DNA from 4 places in the Pseudomonas sp. AC239 genome. Region 3 is predicted to be linked to each of the others. Evidence: predicted binding sites of a transcription regulator. Region 3 holds the regulator's gene; each other region holds the start of a gene.
What was found. Region 3 encodes FliA, which starts transcription of late flagellar genes. Its sites were predicted from a motif close to CTAAAGTTTNNNNNNNNNNNGCCGNTAA; they were not measured.
Positions count from the first base shown of each region.

Region 1: the regulator FliA is predicted to act here: its motif matches at 3,294-3,321, upstream of ACZ0AZ_RS18265 (methyl-accepting chemotaxis protein).
Region 2: the regulator FliA is predicted to act here: its motif matches at 3,181-3,208, upstream of ACZ0AZ_RS02050 (methyl-accepting chemotaxis protein).
Region 4: the regulator FliA is predicted to act here: its motif matches at 3,720-3,747, upstream of ACZ0AZ_RS04660 (methyl-accepting chemotaxis protein).

Region 1 is NZ_OZ409864.1:4,010,198-4,015,758, reverse strand. Features, by position in the region: gene ACZ0AZ_RS18285 (alpha/beta fold hydrolase) at 1-478, shown strand, start outside; gene ACZ0AZ_RS18280 (GlxA family transcriptional regulator) at 447-1,430, opposite strand; gene inhA (isonitrile hydratase) at 1,520-2,206, shown strand; gene ACZ0AZ_RS18270 (CPBP family intramembrane glutamic endopeptidase) at 2,457-3,248, shown strand; gene ACZ0AZ_RS18265 (methyl-accepting chemotaxis protein) at 3,351-4,916, shown strand.
Region 2 is NZ_OZ409864.1:440,387-445,947, reverse strand. Features, by position in the region: gene ACZ0AZ_RS02065 (LysR family transcriptional regulator) at 1-37, shown strand, start outside; gene ACZ0AZ_RS02060 (inorganic phosphate transporter) at 163-1,776, opposite strand; gene ACZ0AZ_RS02055 (transporter) at 2,024-3,046, opposite strand; gene ACZ0AZ_RS02050 (methyl-accepting chemotaxis protein) at 3,322-4,944, shown strand; gene ACZ0AZ_RS02045 (PepSY domain-containing protein) at 5,127-5,432, opposite strand.
Region 3 is NZ_OZ409864.1:3,705,295-3,710,855, reverse strand. Features, by position in the region: gene ACZ0AZ_RS16900 (chemotaxis protein CheA) at 1-1,172, opposite strand, end outside; gene ACZ0AZ_RS16895 (protein phosphatase CheZ) at 1,226-2,014, opposite strand; gene ACZ0AZ_RS16890 (chemotaxis response regulator CheY) at 2,033-2,404, opposite strand; gene fliA (RNA polymerase sigma factor FliA) at 2,572-3,312, opposite strand; gene fleN (flagellar synthesis regulator FleN) at 3,309-4,139, opposite strand; gene flhF (flagellar biosynthesis protein FlhF) at 4,256-5,561, opposite strand, start outside.
Region 4 is NZ_OZ409864.1:1,012,381-1,017,941, forward strand. Features, by position in the region: gene ACZ0AZ_RS04645 (MOSC domain-containing protein) at 1-227, shown strand, start outside; gene ACZ0AZ_RS04650 (DUF3094 domain-containing protein) at 278-451, shown strand; gene ACZ0AZ_RS04655 (NAD(P)/FAD-dependent oxidoreductase) at 515-1,813, shown strand; gene ACZ0AZ_RS04660 (methyl-accepting chemotaxis protein) at 2,022-3,647, opposite strand; tRNA gene ACZ0AZ_RS04665 (tRNA-Pro) at 3,810-3,886, opposite strand; tRNA gene ACZ0AZ_RS04670 (tRNA-Lys) at 3,984-4,059, opposite strand; tRNA gene ACZ0AZ_RS04675 (tRNA-Pro) at 4,065-4,141, opposite strand; tRNA gene ACZ0AZ_RS04680 (tRNA-Asn) at 4,151-4,226, opposite strand; gene clpB (ATP-dependent chaperone ClpB) at 4,524-5,561, opposite strand, start outside.

The DNA.
Region 1 (5,561 bases), 300 kb from region 3:
GCCGTTGGAGCCGGAAGACGAGCATCGGCTCTGGTATCAGTACTACTTCCACACGTCGCGAGGCATCGAGGGCCTTAGGCAGAATCGCCGGGCGTTGTGTCAGTTGCTTTGGCGGCTGTGGTCGCCGACGTGGGCGCGCAAGGACGAACGCTTCCCGCTGACCGCTGGCGCTTTTGATAATCCTGATTTTGTCGACGTGGTGATTCATTCCTATCGGCATCGCTTCGGATACGCCCCGGGCGATCCAGCCCTGGAGTGGATGGAGGAAGCGCTCGCCAGACTGCCGGTGATCAGCGTGCCGAGCATTTCGCTGTGCGGTGGCGATGATGGCGTCGGCCCGCCATCGCTGATTGATGAAGATGCCGAGCATTTCAGCGGCTTTTATGAGCGGCGCGTGCTGGCGGGTGTCGGCCACAACATTCCCGAAGAAGCGCCGCAGGAAACCCTCAAGGCGATACTGGATCTGTTGCAACGCTGACCGAAAACCGCTCCCGATAAGCCTGCGGCGTCACGCCAATCGCTCGCAGAAAACTGCGCCGCAGTGTCTCTTCACTACCAAATCCGCAGTTGGCCGCAATCCGTTTCACCGGCAAACCGGTATCGCTGAGCAATCGCCGGGCGGTTTCGACGCGGATCAATTCGATCGCCCGCGCCGGGGTCTGGCCGGTGTCGGCGCGGTAGTGGCGGATAAAACTGCGTTCGCTCATGCCGGCCTGTTCGGCGAGGGTCGGGATGCCGAGGTCGCAGGTCAGGTTTTCGGCGATCCAGGCGTGCAGTTCATCGAAGCGGTTGCCCTGTTGCTGCAGCGACAGCGTCACGCTGAACTGCGACTGTCCGCCCGGGCGTTTCAGGAAAACGACCAAGTGCCGGGCGACGTCGAGGGCGATATCGCGGCCGAGGTCTTCTTCAACCATGGCCAACGCCAGATCGATGCCGGCCGTGACCCCGGCGGACGTCCACACCGGGCCGTCGTTGATGAAAATCGGATTGGCTTCCACGTGCAGATTGGGATGTTGCGCGGCCAGTTGCTCGCAACGCGTCCAGTGCGTCACCACGCGGCGGCCATCGAGCCAGCCGCTGGCCGCGAGCAGAAAGGCCCCGGTGCACACCGAAGCCACGCGCCGGCAATGAGTGCCGTGCTCGCGCACCCAGTCGACCAATTGCGGGTCTTCGGCGGCAGGATAAATGCCCCAGCCGCCGGCGATGATCAAGGTGTCGCTGGGCGTTTGTGGCAAGGGTTCGGCGAGCACCGCCAACCCCGCCGATGACATCACCGCCCCGCCGCCACTGGCGATCACGCTCGGCGCATAGGGCATCGGCAAACCGCGCTGGCGGGCCAGATCGTTGGCCGAGGCGAACACCTGCAGCGGTCCGGTGACATCAAGAATCTGCATGTTGGCGAACGCGAGGACGTGAATGGCTTTAGGCATTTGGCGTAATTCGTGGGGTGATTGGCGTATGCGCCAGAACCTACCCGCCTACAGTGCAGTCGTCCACTTCTTTCAACGGAGCAAGAACGATGACGCTGCAGATCGGCTTTCTGTTATTCCCGCAGGTTCAGCAACTCGACCTGACCGGCCCTTACGACGTGCTCGCCTCCTTGCCCGGCGTGCAGGTGCACCTGATCTGGAAGGACCTGATGCCAGTGACGTCCAGCACCGGCCTGCTGCTGAAACCGACTACGACTTTTGAGGATTGCCCGAATCTGGATGTGATCTGCGTGCCTGGCGGCAGTGGCGTCGGGCCGCTGATGGAAGATCAGCAGACGCTGGATTTCATCAAACGCCAGGCCGCCCAGGCACGTTATGTGACCTCGGTGTGCACCGGCTCGCTGGTGCTCGGCGCGGCGGGGCTGCTGCAGGGCAAGCGCGCGACCACGCATTGGGCGTATCACCAGTTGCTGCCGACGCTGGGGGCGATTGCGGTGAAGGATCGGGTGGTGCGCGACGGCAATCTGTTTACCGGTGGCGGAATCACCGCTGGCATCGATTTCGCCTTGGTGCTGGCGGCGGAACTGGTCGATGCCGACACGGCGCAACTGGTGCAGTTGCAACTGGAATATGCCCCGGCCCCGCCGTTCAATGCCGGCAGCCCGGACGTGGCGCCGACTGCGGTGGTCGATGAAGCACGGTTGCGCGCGGCGCCTTCGTTGAAACTGCGCACCGAAATTACCGAGCGCGCGGCGGCGAAACTGGGCCTGCGCTGATACCGAACGCCCACCGATTTCTGACTGAAATGATCCAATGTGGGAGCGGGCTTGCTCGCGAATGCGCTGTGTCAGTCACCTGTTCTGTATCGGTGACACCCCATTCGCGAGCAAGCCCGCTCCCACATTGGGTTCTGTATATGACTATCCAGCGTTACGTTGTCCCGGTTTGTCGCCACACCTTCACTTGTCCCACCTCCCTCGCCCGTGTAGAAAGCCCCTTCCCAGAAATCTCGCACAAGGACTTTCGATGAAGGCGCTGCCCTGGCTTTATCTCGCGCTGCTCGGCCTCGGTTACGGATTGGCCCTGAGCTATGGCCAACTCGGTTGGCTGGCATTGATCTCCGTGGGGCTTTTGCTGTTCGCCGCGTTCGCCGTGCGCCAGCAACAAGTACCGTTTGCGCGCTGGCTTGGCCATGGCCTGTTCATTGTTTTGGCCGTGGCACTTGCGCTGCACTGGTTACCGGGCTTCGCCAACGGACGCGCGATCAACCCGCAACGCTTCACTGACAACGCCGTGCCGTTTGCGATGTACCTCAACCTCGACAAACCGTTGGTGGGCTTCTGGCTGCTGTTGGTCTGTCCGTGGATCGTCGCCCGGCGTTCGTTGCGCCTGACGGTCTATGCCACCGCCCTCGCCCTTACGTTGTGCGCGATTCTCGCCCTCGGCGGCGCGCTGTTGCTTGGCGTGATCGCCTGGGCGCCGAAGTGGCCGGATCAGGCCTGGCTGTGGGTGCTGAACAATCTGCTGCTGGTGACGCTGGTCGAGGAAGCGCTGTTTCGCGGTTATATACAGGGCGGACTCAGCCGTCGCCTTAAACACCTGCCCTACGGCGATAACCTCGCACTGCTGTCGGCCTCACTGCTGTTTGGTCTGGTGCATGCCGGCGCCGGCTGGACCTGGGTGTTGCTGGCGGGACTGGCCGGGGTCGGCTATGGTCTGGCCTATCGTTTCGGCGGACTGGGCGCGGCGATCGCCACCCATTTCGGCCTGAATCTGTTGCACTTCGGCCTGTTCACCTATCCGATGCTGGCCAGTTGACGCAAGCGCGGTTTTGCGACGGCGTACATGAATCTGAAAAAAAATCTCAATAAAAACCTGTCAGCGCCGACAACCTTTCAAAGCCTTGCGGATTGAAAAACCATGCGTAACAACCAGCCCATTACACAACGCGAGCGGACCTTTCCAGCTCAGCAACGGTTGATTTCCACCACCGATGCCAAGGGCGTGATCACCTACTGCAACGACGCGTTCGTTGAAATCAGCGGGTTTTCGCGGGAGGAACTGATCCGGGCGCCGCACAATCTGGTCCGTCACCCTGACGTGCCGTCGGCGGTGTTCTCGCACATGTGGGGCACATTGAAACAAGGCTTGCCATGGATGGGCATCGTCAAGAATCGCTGCAAATCCGGTGACCACTATTGGGTTAACGCCTACGTCACGCCGGTGTTTGATGGCAGCCAGGTGGTCGGTTACGAGTCGGTGCGCGTCAAGCCCACCGCCGAACAGATCCGCCGCGCCGAAGCGCTTTACCAACGCATCAACCAGGGCAAGTCGGCGATTCCTTCGACGGACAAATGGCTACCGATCCTGCAGGATTGGCTGCCGTTCATTCTGGTCAGCCAGCTGAGCTTCATGATCGGCGCGACGCTGAACTCGCAATGGGGCTTTGCCCTCGCCGCCGCGCTGTCGGTGCCGCTGGGCCTGATGGGCCTGCAATGGCAGCAACGCGGGCTCAAGCGCCTGCTGCGTCTGGCCGAACAGACCACGTCCGACCCGCTGATCGCGCAGATGTACACCGACAGCCGTGGCGCGCAGGCGCGTCTGGAGATGTCGATCCTCAGCCAGGAAGCGCGCCTGAAAACCTGCCTGACTCGCCTGCAGGACACCGCCGAACACCTGACCGATCAGGCCAAGCAGTCCGACGCCCTGGCGCACAACAGCTCGACCGGCCTGGAACGCCAGCGCGTGGAAACCGAACAGGTCGCCACCGCCGTCAACCAGATGGCCGCCACCACCCAGGAAGTCGCCAGCCACGTGCAACGCACCGCTGACGCCACCCAGGAAGCCAACCGCCTGACCGGCCGCGGCCGCGACATCGCCGGGGAAACCCGCGAAGCGATTCAGCGCCTGTCGGTGGTCGTCGGCGAAACCGGCCTGACCGTGACGCAACTGGCCAAGGACAGCGACGAAATCGGCGGCGTGGTCGACGTGATCAAAGGCATCGCCGACCAGACCAACCTGCTCGCCCTCAACGCCGCCATCGAGGCTGCACGTGCCGGCGAAATGGGCCGAGGTTTTGCGGTCGTGGCTGACGAAGTCCGCCAACTGGCACAACGCACCAGCGAATCGACCGGGCAGATTCATGCCCTGATCGCCAAGTTGCAACAGACCGCCTCCAGCGCCGTGCAAACCATGGAAGCCGGGCATCGCCAGGCCGAAGAAGGCGTGGCGCGGGTACTGGAAGCGGATCAGGCACTGGTCGGCATCAGCGAAGCAGTGGCCAACATTACCGACATGACCACCCAGATCGCCGCCGCGACCGAAGAGCAAAGTGCCGTGGCTGAGGAAATTAGCCGCAACATCAGCAATATTTCGGAACTGGCGGATCAGACGTCCGAGCAAGCGCACAACTCGGCGTTGCTCAGTGAAGAACTGACGAAGACGGCCAACACGCAGTATTCGTTGGTGGCGCGGTTTAACCGCTGATTGAACTGTCGACAAAAAAAACCCGGAAAGCGAGAGCCTCCGGTTTTTTGTTGCTTGCCTGAAAGTGATGGTACTTGGCAGACCGCTTTCTCGAGCAAGCTCGCTCGCATATTGGAACTGCTTGGGACCACAGTTTGTGTCCGACGACAATCCCCTGTGGGAGCGAGCCTGCTCGCGAAGAGGCCTTCTATGCCGACGTCGATCTCACTCAAGCAAAACAGATACTGCCTACAACTGCGCCAGAACGAGCCGACTGGTGCTCGCTGAGGCTAGGTTCTATCGTTTGCCGGTCGCTACTCAGTCACGCATACCGGCCAGCATGAATACAACCCCCGCCCGAAAACCCGCTAAACCGAAAGTTCGAGATGAGCTGACATTCCTTGATGTTCGGCAAGCCGCACGTGATGGGCAGAAAGTGTTCGATACATTTGTGATCACTGGCTGGCTTCCCATTACCGGTAAATCAAAAAGATCGCCGCCTTCGGCAGCTCCTGCTCGGTCACTGTAGGAGCCGCCGAAGGCTGCGATCTTTTGATCCTGGAAGCCCGGACCGCGAAAGCTGTCCGGGCTTTTTGTTCTTGATCTGAAATTTTGGTGTTTGGCAAGCCGCCATCGCGAGCAGGCTCACTCCTACACTGGATCTGC
Region 2 (5,561 bases), 3.3 Mb from region 3:
GGATTGGCTCGGCGATGTGGTTCGTTCGACGCTCTAACATGAGAATGCAAAGCGTTGTAGGAGTGAGCCTGCTCGCGATAGCGGTGGGTCAGATAAATCAATGCTGACTGACAGTCCGCTATCGCGAGCAGGCTCACTCCTACATGTTGGATTTGTGTAGGGTCAGAAGATTTGGGTGAACAGCCAATACAGGCTGCCCGACAGCAAAATGGCCGCTGGCAGGGTCAACACCCAGGCCATCAGCAGATTGCGGATCGTGCGCATCTGCAATCCTGCACCATTGGCCACCATGGTCCCGGCCACGCCCGATGACAACACATGGGTCGTCGACACCGGCAAACCGAACATGTCGGCTGCGCCGATGGTCAGCATCGCCACGGTTTCCGCCGAGGCGCCCTGGGCGTAGGTCAGGTGTGTCTTGCCGATTTTCTCGCCAACGGTCACGACAATGCGCTTCCAGCCGACCATGGTGCCGAGCCCCAGTGCGATGGCCACGGCGATCTTCACCCACAGCGGAATGAACCGCGTGGCGTTGTCGATCTGTTGTTTGAACAGCTGCAGTTTGCTGCTGGTGTCGGCATCGAAGTTACCGACCTTGTTCTTGTCCATCAAGCGAATGCTTTCGCTGGCCAGGTACATGTCGTTGCGCACGTTACCCATGGCTTCGGCCGGGACTTTCGCCAGCGATCCGTAGCCTCTGACTTCCTCGCCGATGTGCCCGGTCAGGGCGGCGAGGGCGGGGATCAGTTGCGGCGTCGGTTCCTTGCTGCGCACGTAATCGGAAAGGACCGGACGCGGATCGGCAGGTGCCGGCATTGGCGCGCTTTTCACCAGCGCTTGCTGGGTAACTTGCGCCACGGCGGCGAATTGCAGCGATTGTTCTTCCGGCATGGTGCGGTTCAACGCGTAGGCCATCGGCAGTGTGCCGACCAGAATCAGCATGATCAGGCCCATACCTTTCTGGCCGTCGTTGGAGCCGTGAGCGAACGACACGCCGGTGCAGGTGGCGATGAGCAAACCGCGAATCCACCACGGCGGCGGGGCATTGCCTTCGGGCGCTTTGTACAGCGCGCGATTCTTGACGAACGCGCGCAACGCCAGGAGCAACAACGCCGCGCAACCGAAACCCACCAGCGGCGACAGCAGCAGCGCATAACCGATTTTGGTTGCCTGTGCCCAGTCGACACCGCTGGTGCCATCGCGGCCGTGCATCAAGGCATTGGCCACGCCGACGCCGATGATCGAGCCGATCAACGTGTGCGAAGAGGAGGCCGGCAAACCCAGCCACCAAGTGCCGAGGTTCCACAGGATCGCCGCGATCAACAGGGCGAAGATCATCGCAAAACCGGCAGACGAGCCGACCTGCAGAATCAACTCCACCGGCAGTAGCGCGATGATGCCGAACGCCACCGCACCGCTCGACAGCAGCACGCCGAGAAAATTGAAGAAGCCCGACCAGACCACCGCGACATTCGGCGGCAGCGAGTGGGTATAGATCACCGTCGCGACGGCATTGGCGGTGTCATGGAAACCGTTGACGAACTCGAAACCCAGCGCAATCAGCAGCGCCACGCCGAGCAGCAGAAACGGCGTCCACGTGGTGACGACCGTGCCGAGTTCGTGCATGTCGTGCATCAGGCTATAGGCGGTGAACAGCATGCCCATGGCCAGCACGGCGAAGAAGATCACATAGGTGAACGGACCGGGTTTCTTGTCGAGCGCCGGCCTGCCGCTGGCGGCGGACGCAGGGCTGGCGGTCAGTGAAGGCGTAGCCATGGCGGACAATCCTGAGCGAGGGAAGGAATGTCGTCCATGATCGTTGCAGAATGTTACGGAGAGACTGCGGCAGGTCAGTGTTTGGGCGTTCAAGCCCGCCGCTGATCTGAAGGCTGAAAAAGAAACCTGTGGGAGCGAGCCTGCTCGCGAAAGCGCCATGTCATTCAACATTGATTTATCTGACACACCGACTTCGCGAGCAGGCTCGCTCCCACAGAGACGATTGTCTTGTGTGTGGGATTTGCGCTCAATAATCCCCACGCTTGCGAAACGCCCAGCGTCCGGCAATCACGGTGAATGTCGCCACCAACGCAACCAGCACCCAAAACCCATGGGGATCCTGCGACAGCGGCACACCCCCCACATTCATGCCGAAAAAACCGGCAATGATGTTGATCGGCAAGGCCAGCACCGTCACCACGGTCAGGGTGAACAGCGTACGGTTGCTCTGTTCGTTGAGGTTGGCGGCGATTTCTTCCTGCAACAGTTTGATGCGTTCGCCGAGGGCGGTGAGGTCGTTGATGATCAGCGCAAACTCCTCGGTGGATTTGCGCAACTCCTTGACGTCCTCCTTCTGCAACCACGGCGGCGGACGATTGAGCAGGCGCAGCAACGAACCCGGCTCCAGTGCCAGGAGCCGTTGCAGCCGCACCAGCACGCGGCGATTGGCGCCGAGTTCGGCGCGGTTGGTCGACAGACGCGAAGAGAGCAATTCGTCTTCGACCTGATCGACACTCAGGCTGGTCTTGCGCACGATCTGCGTCAGCACTTCGCCCTGATCGCGCAGCAGGTGCACGAGCAATTCCGAGGGCGAGCGAAAGCACTCGCCGGCCTTCACCGACGAGCGCAACTTGTCCACGGAGTGCAGCGGTTGCAGGCGCGCGCTGACGATCAGTTTGCTGCGCACGCAGACCCACAGCGTCGACACGTCGGAGGAGACCATGCTGCTGAGGTTGAACACCACATCGTTGACCACCGCCAGCAGCGCCGAATCGACATGCTCGATGCGCGTCGAACGCGAACCTTCGTGCAGCGCTTCGAAAAACTCATCGGGCAATTGCAGATGATTTTTCATCCAGCGCTCGCACGCGGCGTGGGCCAGGTTCAAGTGCAGCCAGAGGAATTCGCCGCTGTCACTGTCGTCCTGCAAACAGCGCAACGCCGTCGCCGAATCGATTTCCCGACCACGCTCACCGGGCAGAAAGCGAAAGCCGTAGAGCAAGCCAAACAGGTCCGGGTCGCGATGACTGATATCGAGGCTGTGGTTCATGGCGGCTCGCTGCGAGGAGGATGTCTGGGGCAGGATTTTCAGGTTCACCTGAGCGGCATCATCGCAAGCTCACGTGACCGTTTTGTGACAGCAAAATGACGTCAAATCAATGCCTTGCCGGCTGTCGGAAGTTTCTCAAGGAAGGCTCTGGCGCGCCGATCTCAGGTGAGTCAGGTTGCGCGCCATTGGCGTTTGCCACGGTGCGACGACAGGGAAGTCCGGCCATTTCTCACGTCCGCCCGGGCGTGCCTCATCCCTGCTTCGAGTACCTTGCAATGCTGCAAAAATCCCTGAGAGCGCAAATTCTCGCCCTGCTGAGCGGCAGTCTGCTGGCGATGCTGTTGATCGCGCTGGCCTGCTTTCATTTCCTCTCCAACGGCGTGCAAAGCTACAGCCAGTTGATTGCTGGCCCGTTGCACACTTCGCAACTGATCGATGAAGCCAACCTGCAATTCAAAGTGCAGGTGCAGGAGTGGAAAAACGTCTTGTTGCGCGGCAAGCAACCGGCGGATCTGGCGAAATACTGGAGCCAGTTCGAAGAGCGCCAGCGCGACGTGCAGAACATTCTCGGCGAACTGGCCGGCCAGAAAGGCATCGAGGCCAATCTCAAATCACGTATCGAACGCTTGCGTGAAGAGCATCGCCAGTTGGGTGCTGCCTACCAGAAGGGCCGCGATGCCTACGTGGCTACCGGTGGTGATCCGAGCGCCGGCGACGCAGCGGTCAAAGGCGTCGATCGCGCCACCAGCGAGCAGATGAGCGCACTGGTCGCCGAGCTGCGCGAGCAGGGCACCGCGCAATCGGCATTGATCAGCGCCAGCGCTGATCGCACCGTGTGGCTGGGCCTGTTGGTGATGCTCGCGTCAGGCTTGCTGATCGGTCTGCTGAGCCTGTGGCTGGTCAGCCGCAACCTGATCGAGCCGATCCGCAACCTCATCGATTACGTCACTCGCTTGAGCCGTGGCCAGTTGGCCGAGCGCGTAGTCAGCGAGCGTCGCGATGAGCTGGGCAACCTCGCTGCTGCTGCGAACACCTTGCGCGATTTTCTCGCGGACACCTTCACTCGGTTGCAGCACAGCGCGAGCAATCTGGACAGCGCCAGCGGTGAGTTGAATGCCATTGCCACGACCATGGCCGGCGGCACCAGCGAGCAATTCAGCCGCACCGATCAGGTAGCCACGGCGATGAACGAAATGTCCGCCACGGCACAGGAAGTGGCCCGTCACGCCGCCGATGCCGCGCGTGCTGCCGACGATGCCGATCAGTCGGCGCAGCAGGGTGAAAAGGTCATGCAGACCACCATTCACTCGATCACCCAGATGCGCGGTGAAATTGCCAACACCGCCACGGTGATTCGTCGCCTGGAAACCGACAGCGGTCGTATCGGCAAGGTGCTGGAAGTGATTCGTGGCATCGCCGAGCAGACCAACCTGTTGGCCCTCAACGCAGCCATTGAAGCGGCACGCGCGGGTGAGGCCGGACGCGGTTTTGCCGTCGTCGCCGACGAGGTGCGCAACCTCGCGCAGCGCACGGCAGAGTCGATCATCGAGATCAACCAGATCATTCAGAACGTGCAGACCGGCGCGGTGGATGCCGCGCAGGCTATCGAGAGCGGCCAGGCACGCAGTGATGAAAGTGTCGAGCAAGTGACCCAGGCTGGCGCGATGCTGGAGCGCATCACCTTGGCGGTGGAGGCGATTCGCGACATGAACCGGCAGATCGCCACGGCAGCAGAAGAGCAGACGTCGGTGGCCGAGGATATCTCGCGCAACCTGACTGAAATCACGGCGATCGCCAGTACCAACCTGGACAACGTGCAGCGCACCGAAAGTGCCAGTCAGAACCTGCATGGGTTGTCGGGCCAGTTGAATGAGGTGACGGCGCGGTTGAGTGCTTGATTGCGAGTTCAAGCGTCCGGCAACTTTCGTAGGTCCTCGCCTGCTCGCGATAACGGTGGAACAGTCAACGTTGATGTCGCTGACACTCCGCTTTCGCGAGCAGGCTCGCTCCCACATGTTTTACGGCAGGCATGAAAAAGCCGCACGATCTTTCAATCGTGCGGCTCTTTAACAGCGGTCTATCAAGTGTCTTGCTTGTTGCTCAGCACTTTACCGGTGGTGGCATCAAAGTCCACGTCGAACTCTTTCCCATCAGCGGTTTTAAGTTCAACTTCATACTCATAACCGTTGAAGTGGTTATCCAGGTCGGTGTCGGTAATCGTTGCGCCCGGGTGCAATTTCAGTGCTTCGGCGTTCATCGATTCCAGCGACTTGATCTTGCCGTCCTTGACCAGTTGCGGCACTTGGTCGATGCGAACATCAGCGTGAGCCAGACCAGCGGTGAGGGTCAGGGCAGCGGCGGTAAACAGGGCAGTCAAAGTTTTCATCGGTTCATTCCTTGGCAGTGCGTTGAAGTGGTTGATCTGTGTAAGTGGGTTCAGATTAACCAGCGCAACTTAACTCACCCTTAAATCTCTGCCTCGCGATAAAACTGCTCTTTGTCGGAGCGAGCCTGC
Region 3 (5,561 bases):
ACCAGCTCGCCGACCATGTTCATGATCTCGTCGAGCCGCGCGGTGTCGACGCGTACGGTGGTTTCCGCTTCGCTGGCCGGTTTCTCCGCGGGCGGTGTCGCAGGAGCGCGAGCCGCAGCCGGTGCAGCAGCGGCGGCCGGTTTCGGTGCCTCGGCTTTCGGCTCAGGCTTGGCCGCAGGTTTCGGCGCAGCAGCGGTAGCCGGAGCTTTCGCCGCTGGCGTGGCGACGCTCGAGGCAGAGCCGCCAGTCGCAGCGCTGGCGTCAAACTTGCCTTTGCCGTGCAATTCGTCGAGCAGCGATTCGAATTCGTGATCGCTGATCAGGTCGCTGCCGGCCGCAGCGGCTGCCGGTGCAGCAGGGGCTGCCGGCGCCGAAGCAATGGCCGATTCCAGCGCGTCAACGGCGAAGTTGCCCTTGCCGTGCAACTGATCGAGCAAGGCTTCGAATTCGTCGTCGGTGATGTCCGAGCTGTCGCCCGCAGCAGGTGCGGCCGGAGCCGCTGCTGCGGGCGCCGGAGCGACCGCATCGACAGCGAACTGGCCTTTGCCGTGCAGTTGATCGAGCAGCGATTCAAATTCGGCGTCGGTGATTTCATCGCTGGCGGCCGTGTCGGCAACCTGCGCCGGAGCAACAACAGCGGCCGGGGCCTCGGCCTGAGCCTTGACGGCATTCAGCGAGTCCAGCAGTTGTTCGAATTCGTTATCGGTAATGTCGTCCGATGCGCTTTCGGCGACCGGCTCTTCCACCACTTCTACCGGTGCGGCCACGGCTTCATCCGCCGATTGCGGCTCGGCCAGACGCGCCAGCGCGGCCAGCAGTTCCGGCGTCGCGGCGGTGATCGGTGCACGTTCACGGACTTCGCTGAACATGCTGTTCACCGCGTCCAGTGCTTCGAGCACCACGTCCATCAGTTCTGCATCAACGCGACGCTCACCCTTGCGCAGGATGTCGAACACGTTTTCGGCGATGTGACAGCACTCCACCAGCTCATTGAGCTGAAGGAAGCCGGCGCCCCCTTTTACAGTGTGGAAACCGCGAAAAATTGCATTGAGCAGATCTGCATCATCCGGGCGGCTTTCCAGCTCGACCAGTTGTTCGGACAGTTGCTCAAGAATCTCGCCGGCCTCAACCAGGAAATCCTGAAGGATCTCTTCATCGGCGCCGAAGCTCATTAATGGGGTGCTCCTACAGGTCTAAAAACCCAAAAAACCCGAATTCCGAAACTCTAGAATCCAAGGCTGGATAACAAATCGTCCACATCGTCCTGACCGGACACAACGTCTTCTCGTTTATCGGCATGAATCTGCGGACCTTCACCCTGCGAGAGATGTTTTTGTGGATCTTTTTCAGCAAGCATTGCGGCGCGGTCATGTTCGATGCCCGCAAAGCGGTCGACCTGACTGGCCATGAGCACGAGTTTGAGCAGATTGCTTTCGACTTCGGTGACCAGTTGGGTCACACGCTTGATCACTTGACCTGTGAGGTCCTGGTAATCCTGAGCCAGCAGGATGTCGTTGAGGTTGCTCGACACCGCACGGTTGTCCGTGCTGCTGCGTGACAGAAAACCGTCGACCCGGCGCGCCAGTTCGCGGAACTCTTCAGCCCCGACCTCGCGACGCATGAAGCGGCCCCAATCGGCGCTCAAGGTCTGCGCTTCATCAGCGAGACTGTTGACCACCGGCGTGGCGCTTTCCACCAGATCCATGGTGCGGTTGGCCGCGGCTTCCGTCAGCTTGACCACATAGCCCAGGCGTTCGGTGGCGTCGGTGATTTGCGACACTTCCTCAGCCTGCGGCATGTGCGGATCGATCTGGAAATTGACGATCGCACTGTGCAGTTCACGTGTGAGCTTGCCCACTTCCTGATACAGGCCGCGGTCACGGGTCTGATTGAGCTCATGGATCAGTTGCACCGCGTCGCCGAACTTGCCTTTTTCAAGGCTCTCGACCAGTTCGACTGCGTGTTTTTTCAGGGTCGATTCGAAATCGCCCTGTGATGATTCGTTATGCTCCATAGCTCCCCCGCGCATTCATCAGCCGATGCGTTCGAAAATCTTCTCGATTTTGTCTTTCAACGCTTGAGCCGTGAAAGGTTTGACTACGTAACCGTTCACACCGGCCTGAGCGGCCTCGATGATCTGCTCGCGCTTGGCTTCAGCAGTCACCATCAACACCGGGAGGTGCTTGAGTTTTTCATCGGCGCGCACGTGACGCAGCAGGTCGATACCGGTCATGCCCGGCATGTTCCAGTCCGTTACCAGAAAGTCGATGCTGCCGCTGTTGAGCACCGGAATGGCGGTGACGCCATCGTCGGCCTCGACGGTGTTGGTGAACCCAAGATCGCGCAGCAGGTTCTTGATGATCCGCCGCATCGTTGAGAAGTCATCAACGATGAGGATTTTCATGTCTTTGTTCAATTCGACCTCCAAGCAGTCTTAAACGCGCCCAGCACCTGGACGCGCCACTTCAATCAATCGGCATAGCACTCGAAGTTTGTCTGGAGCACAACGGATCGAGACCGGCGCCGTTCATCACCGCACCAGCCTCGTTTCGCAGTGTCCCCACACTGCCTTCAGCGCGCTCGCCACTCCCCCAAACGCCCCCGCAGACGGGCCGCGCACTGGCTGTGTAACTGGCTGACCCGCGATTCACTGACGCCAAGGACTTCACCGATTTCCTTGAGGTTCAGCTCTTCGTCGTAGTACAGCGCCAACACCAGTCGCTCACGCTCCGGCAAATTGGCAATCGCGTCCGCCAGCGCCGACTGGAAGCGTTCATCTTCCAGATCGCGTGACGGCTCCATATGAGCACTCGCGCCATCCTCGTGCAGCCCTTCGTGTTCGCCGTCCTGCAACAGGTCGTCGAAACTGAACAGGCGGCTGCCCAAGGTGTCATTCAGAATCCCGTAGTAATCGTCGAGACTCAATTGGAGTTCGGCCGCAACCTCGTGATCTTTAGCGTCACGGCCGGTTTTAGCTTCAATCGAGCGAATCGCGTCGCTGACCATCCTGGTATTACGGTGAACCGAGCGTGGCGCCCAGTCCCCTTTGCGCACTTCATCGAGCATCGCGCCGCGGATTCGAATGCCCGCGTACGTTTCGAAACTGGCGCCTTTGCTGGCGTCGTATTTGGTCGAGACTTCGAGCAAACCGATCATCCCGGCCTGGATCAGGTCTTCGACCTGCACGCTGGCCGGCAGGCGTGCCAGCAAGTGATAGGCAATGCGCTTGACCAGTGGCGCGTAGCGCTCGATCAATTCGTATTGCGCGTCACGCGCCGACTTTTTATAAAGATTCATGCCACTGGCGGTCATATCACAGGCCCTGCGGTTTGCTGCACGAGACGCTCGACGAAAAATTCCAGATGCCCGCGCGGGTTGGCCGGCAGCGGCCAGGTGTCGACCTTCTGGGCGATGGCCTTGAAGGCCAGCGCGCACTTGGAACGGGGAAAGGCTTCGTAGACGGCGCGCTGCTTCTGCACTGCCTTGCGCACGCTTTCGTCGTACGGCACGGCGCCGACGTATTGTAGGGCGACGTCGAGAAAGCGATCCGTGACCTTGGTCAACTTGGCGAACAGGTTGCGCCCTTCCTGCGGGCTCTGCGCCATGTTGGCCAGCACGCGGAAGCGGTTCATGCCGTAGTCGCGATTGAGCAACTTGATCAGCGCGTAAGCGTCGGTGATCGAAGTCGGCTCGTCGCAGACCACCAGCAAGACTTCCTGGGCGGCGCGCACGAAACTGACTACCGAGTCACCAATGCCCGCAGCGGTGTCGATCACCAGCACGTCGAGATTGTCGCCGATGTCGCTGAACGCCTGGATCAGGCCGGCGTGCTGCGCAGGACTCAGGTGCACCATGCTCTGCGTGCCGGAGGCCGCCGGCACGATGCGAATCCCGCCCGGGCCCTGCAACAGCACGTCGCGCAGTTCGCAACGGCCTTCGATGACGTCGGCCAGTGTGCGCTTGGGTGTCAGCCCCAGCAGAACGTCGACGTTCGCCAGGCCGAGGTCGGCGTCCAGCAGCATGACCCGACGGCCAAGCTCTGCCAGCGCCAGCGACAAGTTCACTGACACGTTAGTCTTGCCGACGCCACCTTTGCCGCCGGTCACCGCGATCACCTGTACGGGATGCATGCTGCCCATGTTATTTCTTTACCTTGTCTTGCATAGACGGAGGCCACATTACTGGCTGCGCGTTCCTGATCGGAACAATGCGTGGCAGACCATCGATGTAGGTACAAAAACTGTTCATGATTACCTCAGCCAACCTGCTTGGTCGGGCTGTGATAGATATCAGCGAACATGTCAGCCATGGCTTCTTCGCTGGGTTCTTCCTGCATTTGCACGCTGACGGCGCGGCTGACCAGCTGATGACGACGCGGCAGATGCAAATCATCCGGAATCCGTGGGCCATCGGTCAGGTACGCGACCGGCAATTCATGACTGATCGCCAGGCTCAACACTTCGCCGAGACTGGCCGTTTCATCCAGTTTAGTCAGGATGCAGCCGGCCAGCCCGCAACGCTTGTAACTGTGATAAGCGGCGGTTAGAACCTGTTTCTGGCTGGTGGTTGCCAGGACCAGATAATTTTTCGAGCGAATGCCACGCCCGGCCAGGCTCTCAAGCTGCATGCGCAACGCCGGATCACTGGCTTGCAGGCCGGCAGTATCGATCAAAACCACGCGTTTGCGTAGCAGTGGATCCAATGCCTGCACCAGCGACTGACCCGGATCGACGTGCGTTACCGGCACGTTGAGGATGCGCCCGAGGGTTTTCAATTGTTCCTGCGCGCCGATGCGGAAGCTGTCCATACTGACCAGCGCAACATTCTGCGCGCCGTACTTGAGCACATAACGCGCAGCGAGCTTGGCCAGCGTGGTGGTCTTGCCCATGCCGGCGGGGCCGACCATGGCAATCACACCGCCCTCTTCCAGCGGCTCGACTTCCGGTACGGCGATCATCCGCGCCAGGTGCGCCAGCAGCATGCGCCAGGCCTGACGGGGTTCTTCGATATCGGTGATCAGTGCCAGCAGATCGCGCGACAGCGGGCCGGACAGGCCAATGCGCTGCAGACGGCGATACAGATTGGCCTGGGCCGGACGGCTGCCTTGCAGCTGATTCCAGGCCAGGGTGCCGAGCTGCACTTCCATCAGCTCGCGCAGGCTGTTCAATTCAAAACGCATCGAATCCAGCGCACGCGGATCGACACCCGCCGAAGCTTGCGCAGGTGCTGCGGCCGGACGCGTCGGTGCAGCATAGGTCGGCTCGCTCAGCGGCTCGGCAGCGGTCAGCGGCAGGCCTGCGGTCAATGGCAGCCCGGCGAACAACTGCTGATTGGTGTTGCCGTCGGCTTCGCCACGCAGGCTCAGTTCGGCCTGGGCGGTGACGATGCGCGACTGGGTCTTGCGCAGCTCGTCTTCGAGTTCCATGTTCGGAACCCGTGGCGCCAGCGCCGACAATTTGTAATCCAGAGCCGCCGTCAACTCGACGCCGCCGGCAATGCGGCGGTTGCCGATGATGGCGGCATCAGCGCCCAGCTCATCGCGAACCAGCTTCATGGCCTGA
Region 4 (5,561 bases), 2.7 Mb from region 3:
TGAAGGGGCGGCGCTTTCGCATCGGGCAAGCGATACTCGAAACCACTGGCTGGTGTCAGCCCTGCGCACGCTTGCAGAACAATCTTGGCCCGGGCACTTTCCAGGCCGTGCGCGGGCATGGCGGGATCACCGCCCGGGTGTTACAAAGCGGCATCATTCGCCTCGACGATAGCGTGTGCGTCGAACCGGTTCCGGACAGCGGCTACGCTGCCTTCAACCCGGGCTGAAACCGCTGTAGCCTGTGCTCATTCAGTAACGTCTACCTGACGAGGCAAATATGACCAGCCGCCTGAACCCCGAAGACCAAAAGCATGTCGAAGAGTACCTGCAACTGTCGCAACACCGTGTCGAGCGCCGGCCTTTCCGGCCGTGGATGCTCCTGGTGCTGGTGCTGGCAGTGACCATTGGTCTGGGCCTGTTGAGCCGATTTATCAGTTACCTGACGCTATGAGCTGCATCGCGCTCGCTTGGGTGACGACAAAGATTTCCTTTAAAAACCTTGCGAGTTATCCCTATGTCCCATCGTATTGTCATTGTCGGCGGCGGCGCCGGCGGTCTGGAGTTGGCTACCCGTCTGGGTAAGACCCTGGGCAAGCGCGGCACGGCCAGCGTGATGCTGGTCGACGCGAACCTGACCCACATCTGGAAACCGCTGCTGCACGAAGTGGCCGCCGGCTCCCTGAACTCTTCTGAAGACGAACTCAACTATGTTGCCCAGGCGAAATGGAACCACTTCGAGTTCCAGCTCGGGCGCATGAGCGGACTTGATCGCGCGCAGAAAAAAATCCAGTTGGCCGCAACATACGACGAAAACGGCGTCGAGCTGGTGCCGGCGCGTGAAGTGGCTTATGACTCGCTGGTGATCAGCGTCGGCAGCACCACCAACGATTTCGGCACCCAGGGCGCGGCGCAGCATTGCCTGTTCCTCGATACGCGCAAACAGGCCGAGCGCTTCCATCAGCAATTGCTCAATCATTATCTGCGCGCCCACGCCGGTCAGACCGATGTGGTCGAGCAGATCAGCGTGGCCATCGTCGGCGCTGGCGCTACAGGCGTTGAGTTGGCGGCAGAATTGCACAACGCGGCGCATGAACTGGCGGCTTATGGCCTGGACCGGATCAAACCGGAAAACATGCACATCACGCTGATCGAAGCCGGCCCACGGGTGCTGCCTGCCCTGCCGGAGCGCATCAGCGGGCCGGTGCACAAGACCCTGGAGAAGCTCGGGGTCAATGTGATGACCAACGCAGCAGTCAGCGAAGTGACTGCCGACAGCCTGATCACCGCCGATGGCAACGAGATCAAGGCCAGCCTGAAAGTCTGGGCTGCCGGCATCCGCGCACCGGGTTTCCTCAAGGACATCGACGGTCTGGAAACCAACCGCATCAATCAGCTGCAAGTGCTGCCGACTCTGCAAACCACTCGCGACGAAAACATCTTTGCCTTCGGTGACTGCGCGGCCTGCCCGCAACCGGGCACCGATCGCAACGTGCCGCCACGGGCACAAGCGGCGCATCAACAAGCCTCGTTGCTGGCCAAGTCGCTGAAACTGCGCATCGAAGGCAAGACCCTGCCGGAGTACAAATACACCGACTACGGCTCGCTGATCTCGCTGTCGCGTTTTTCTGCTGTGGGTAACTTGATGGGCAACCTGACCGGCAGCGTGATGCTCGAAGGCTGGCTGGCGCGGATGTTCTATGTGTCGCTGTACCGCATGCACCAGATGGCGCTGTACGGGCCGTTTCGCACGGCGATGCTGATGTTGGGCAGCAAGATTGGCCGCGGCACCGAACCGCGTCTGAAACTGCACTAAGGCCAACATCTGTGGGAGCTGGCTTGCCAGCGATGGCGCCGGATCAGTTGATATTTCTGTTGCCTGACCCACCGCTATCGCGGGCAAGCCCGGCTCCCACAGGTTTTCGTGCTGCTCGAAGATCCGGCGCATTCGCGAGCAGGCTCGCTCCCACCTTTGATCTTTATTCCAAACCCCGCATCGCGCGGGGCTTTTTATTGACTGTCGATCACAGCTGGAAGCGTCGCACCATGCCCTGCAGGGCATTGGCCAGTTGCGACAGCTCGTGGCTCGAGGCACTGGTCTGATCGGCCCCGGCAGCGGAACGCACCGACAGGTCGCGGATATTCACCAGATTTCGATCCACTTCCCGCGCCACCTGCGCCTGCTCCTCGGCAGCGCTGGCGATCACCAGGTTGCGCTCGTGAATCTCGTGCACCGACGCCGTAATCGTCACCAGCGCCTCGCCCGCCCGCTCGGCCAGAACCAAAGTGCTCGCCGCACGAGATGCGCTGGCCTGCATTGACTCCAGCGCCTGGCTCGAACCGCTGCGCATGCCTTGCACCATCTGCTCGATTTCCTGCGTCGATTGCTGGGTGCGATACGCCAGCGCGCGTACCTCATCGGCCACTACCGCAAAACCGCGACCGCTTTCACCCGCACGTGCCGCTTCAATGGCAGCATTGAGCGCCAGCAGATTGGTCTGCTCGGCGATGGCGCGAATCACGTCCAGAACCTTGCCGATGTCCTGCGACTGATTGGCCAGCGACTGCACCAGTTCACCGGTGTTCTGCACATCGCTGGCCAGCGCATTGATCGCGCTGGCGGTTTCGCTGACGCGCTCCTGGCCCAATTGCGCCGACTGACTGGACTGGCGCGTGGCATCGGAGGTCGACACCGCGTTGCGCGCGACCTCCTCCACCGCAGCGGTCATCTGGTTGACCGCAGTGGCGGCTTGCTCGATTTCGTTGTTCTGCTCTTGCAGGCCTTGGGTGCTGTCGACGGTGACGGCGCTCAGTTCGTCAGCGGCAGTGGCCAGTTGTGTGGCTGAGCCGCTGATACCTTGCAGGGTCTCGCGCAGGTTCTGTTGCATCGTCGCCAAGGCCTTGAGCAAGCGGCTGACTTCGTCATTGCCATGGGTTTCGATCGGTCGGGTCAGATCGCCCTTGGCGACACTTTCAGCGGCCTCCACAGCGCTGCTCAGGGGGCGCACGATACTGCGCGTGAGCAACATCGCCAGCGCCACCGTAGCCAGCGCTGCCAAGGCAATGAAAAGAGTAACGATGGTGCGCGAGGTTTCATAATGCGCGGCGGACTTCTCGCTTTCGGCAGCGACCTGGCGGGCGAACAGATCGGCGAGATCGTTGAGTTGCTTGCCGGAGCCGTCGACCACAGTCTTCATATCGACCAACAGCAATTTGGTCAGCTCGTCACGCTTGCCCTGCTCGGCGAGGGTGAATGACTGGGCAATGCCAGTGCGGTACGCAGCGAAGGTTTTCTTGAACTGGTCGTACAGCTGCTGGCCTTCGGCAGTGTCGACCAGTTTGTCGTAGGCGGCGATCTTCTCGCTCAGCTCCTTGTCGCGGGTGTCCATCTGGCCGCGATAGGTGGCGATGTTGGCCGGATCCTGATCGAGCGCCATGCGCAGGGAGATAGTGCGGATGCGCAGCATCAGTTCACGGATCTCGTCGCCGCCACGGATGCTCGGCAACCAGCGGTTCTCCACCGCCACCTCACTGTCGCGGATGCTCGACATCTGCCCTAGCGCAAACACGCCGAGCAAGGCCACCAACACCGCGATCAGGGCAAATCCCAGGGCAGCCCGGGGAGCAATATTCAACTGACGAAGCAACATGACGAACGCCCTTATTCTTGTAATGGCCAGGTTCAAGGGGCGAAGCGTTGGCAGTCCCCTCGTGTTAGCGGGCTATCGGCAGGTTGTATGACGACTTGAAGCGATTCCGCTTTCGGCAGGCAAAAAAAATCCCCGTATCTTTCGATACGAGGATTTTCAATATGGTCGGGGTAAGGGGATTCGAACTCCTGACATCCTGCTCCCAAAGCAGGCGCGCTACCGGACTGCGCTATACCCCGGTAAAAAAAAGGCGACCTTTCAAAGATCGCCTTCTTCGATCAGCGCTTTTGGCCTCTGATCTTAAGATTCGATCCCAGCGCAAACTGGTTTCAAAAATGGTGGGTCGTGTGGGATTCGAACCTACGACCAATTGGTTAAAAGCCAACTGCTCTACCAACTGAGCTAACGACCCAAATATGGTCGGGGTAAGGGGATTCGAACTCCTGACATCCTGCTCCCAAAGCAGGCGCGCTACCGGACTGCGCTATACCCCGGTTTGAAATTGGCTCCGTGACCAGGACTCGAACCTGGGACCCAATGATTAACAGTCATTTGCTCTACCGACTGAGCTATCACGGAACTACATATTTCAATTTACAACGGTGAAGCTTTGTTGCATCTCGCCACCCGTTCGCATCGCTGCGTTCGTGTGTCTGAGGCGCGCTATTCTACAACCTAGAACACCTCTGTCAACCCCCTAAATTGCTTTCAAGTTAATGATTTGCAACTTATTTCAGATTCCAACCCAGTGGGTTGAAACGCTGCCGGTGACTGACTGCGGGGCGCACTTTACAAGCCTTTTCCTTTGAGTTCAACAGCCTGGCGAAAAAAAGGCCTCGCATTGCGAGGCCTTCCCGGTTTCATTGCCGCCAAGGCTTAGCCGAAAACGATTTCGTCGTTCTCGACCTTGCCGGTGGCGGTGTCGCCAGGCATGAAATGACCCGACAGGATCAACTGCGCCAGCGGGTTTTCGATCCAGCGCTGGATCGCCCGTTTCAGAGGACGTGCGCCATACACCGGGTCGTAACCGACCGCGATCAGCTTGTCCATCGCTTCCGGGCTCAGCTCCAGCTTCAGCTCGCGCTCGGCCAGACGACTGCGCAGACGACCCAACTGGATCTCGGTAATCCCGGCGATCTGATCCCGCGCCAGCGGCTCGAAGATCACCACCTCGTCGACCCGGTTGATGAACTCCGGACGGAAGTGCGACGTCAGCGCGTCCATCACCGCAGCGCGCTGCGCCTCACGATCACCGACCAGTTCCTGGATCTGCATCGATCCCAGGTTGGACGTCATCACGATCACCGTGTTGCGGAAGTCCACCGTACGCCCGTGACTGTCGGTCAGCCGGCCATCCTCAAGCACTTGCAGAAGGATGTTGAACACATCCGGATGGGCCTTCTCGACTTCGTCCATGAGGATCACCGAGTACGGCTTGCGACGCACCGCTTCGGTCAGATAACCGCCCTCTTCATAACCGACGTAGCCTGGTGGCGCGCCGATCAGACGAGCCACGGAATGTTTCTCCATGAACTCGGACATGTCGATCCGTACCATCGCCTCTTCGGTATCGAAGAGGAACTCGGCCAAGGCCTTGCACAGCTCGGTTTTACCGACACCGGTCGGGCCGAGGAACATGAACGAGCCGCTCGGACGATTCGGGTCGGACAACCCGGCGCGAGAACGCCGCACGGCGTTGGCCACGGCCACGACCGCTTCTTCCTGACCGATCACCCGCTTGTGCAACAGGCTTTCCATCTTCATCAGCTTGTCGCGCTCGCCTTCAAGCATTTTCGACACCGGGATACCGGTCCACTTCGACACGACTTCGGCAATCTCTTCCTCGGTCACCTTGCTGCGCAGCAACTGGTTTTCGCTCTTGCCGTGCTGGTCGACCATCTGCAGGCTGCGCTC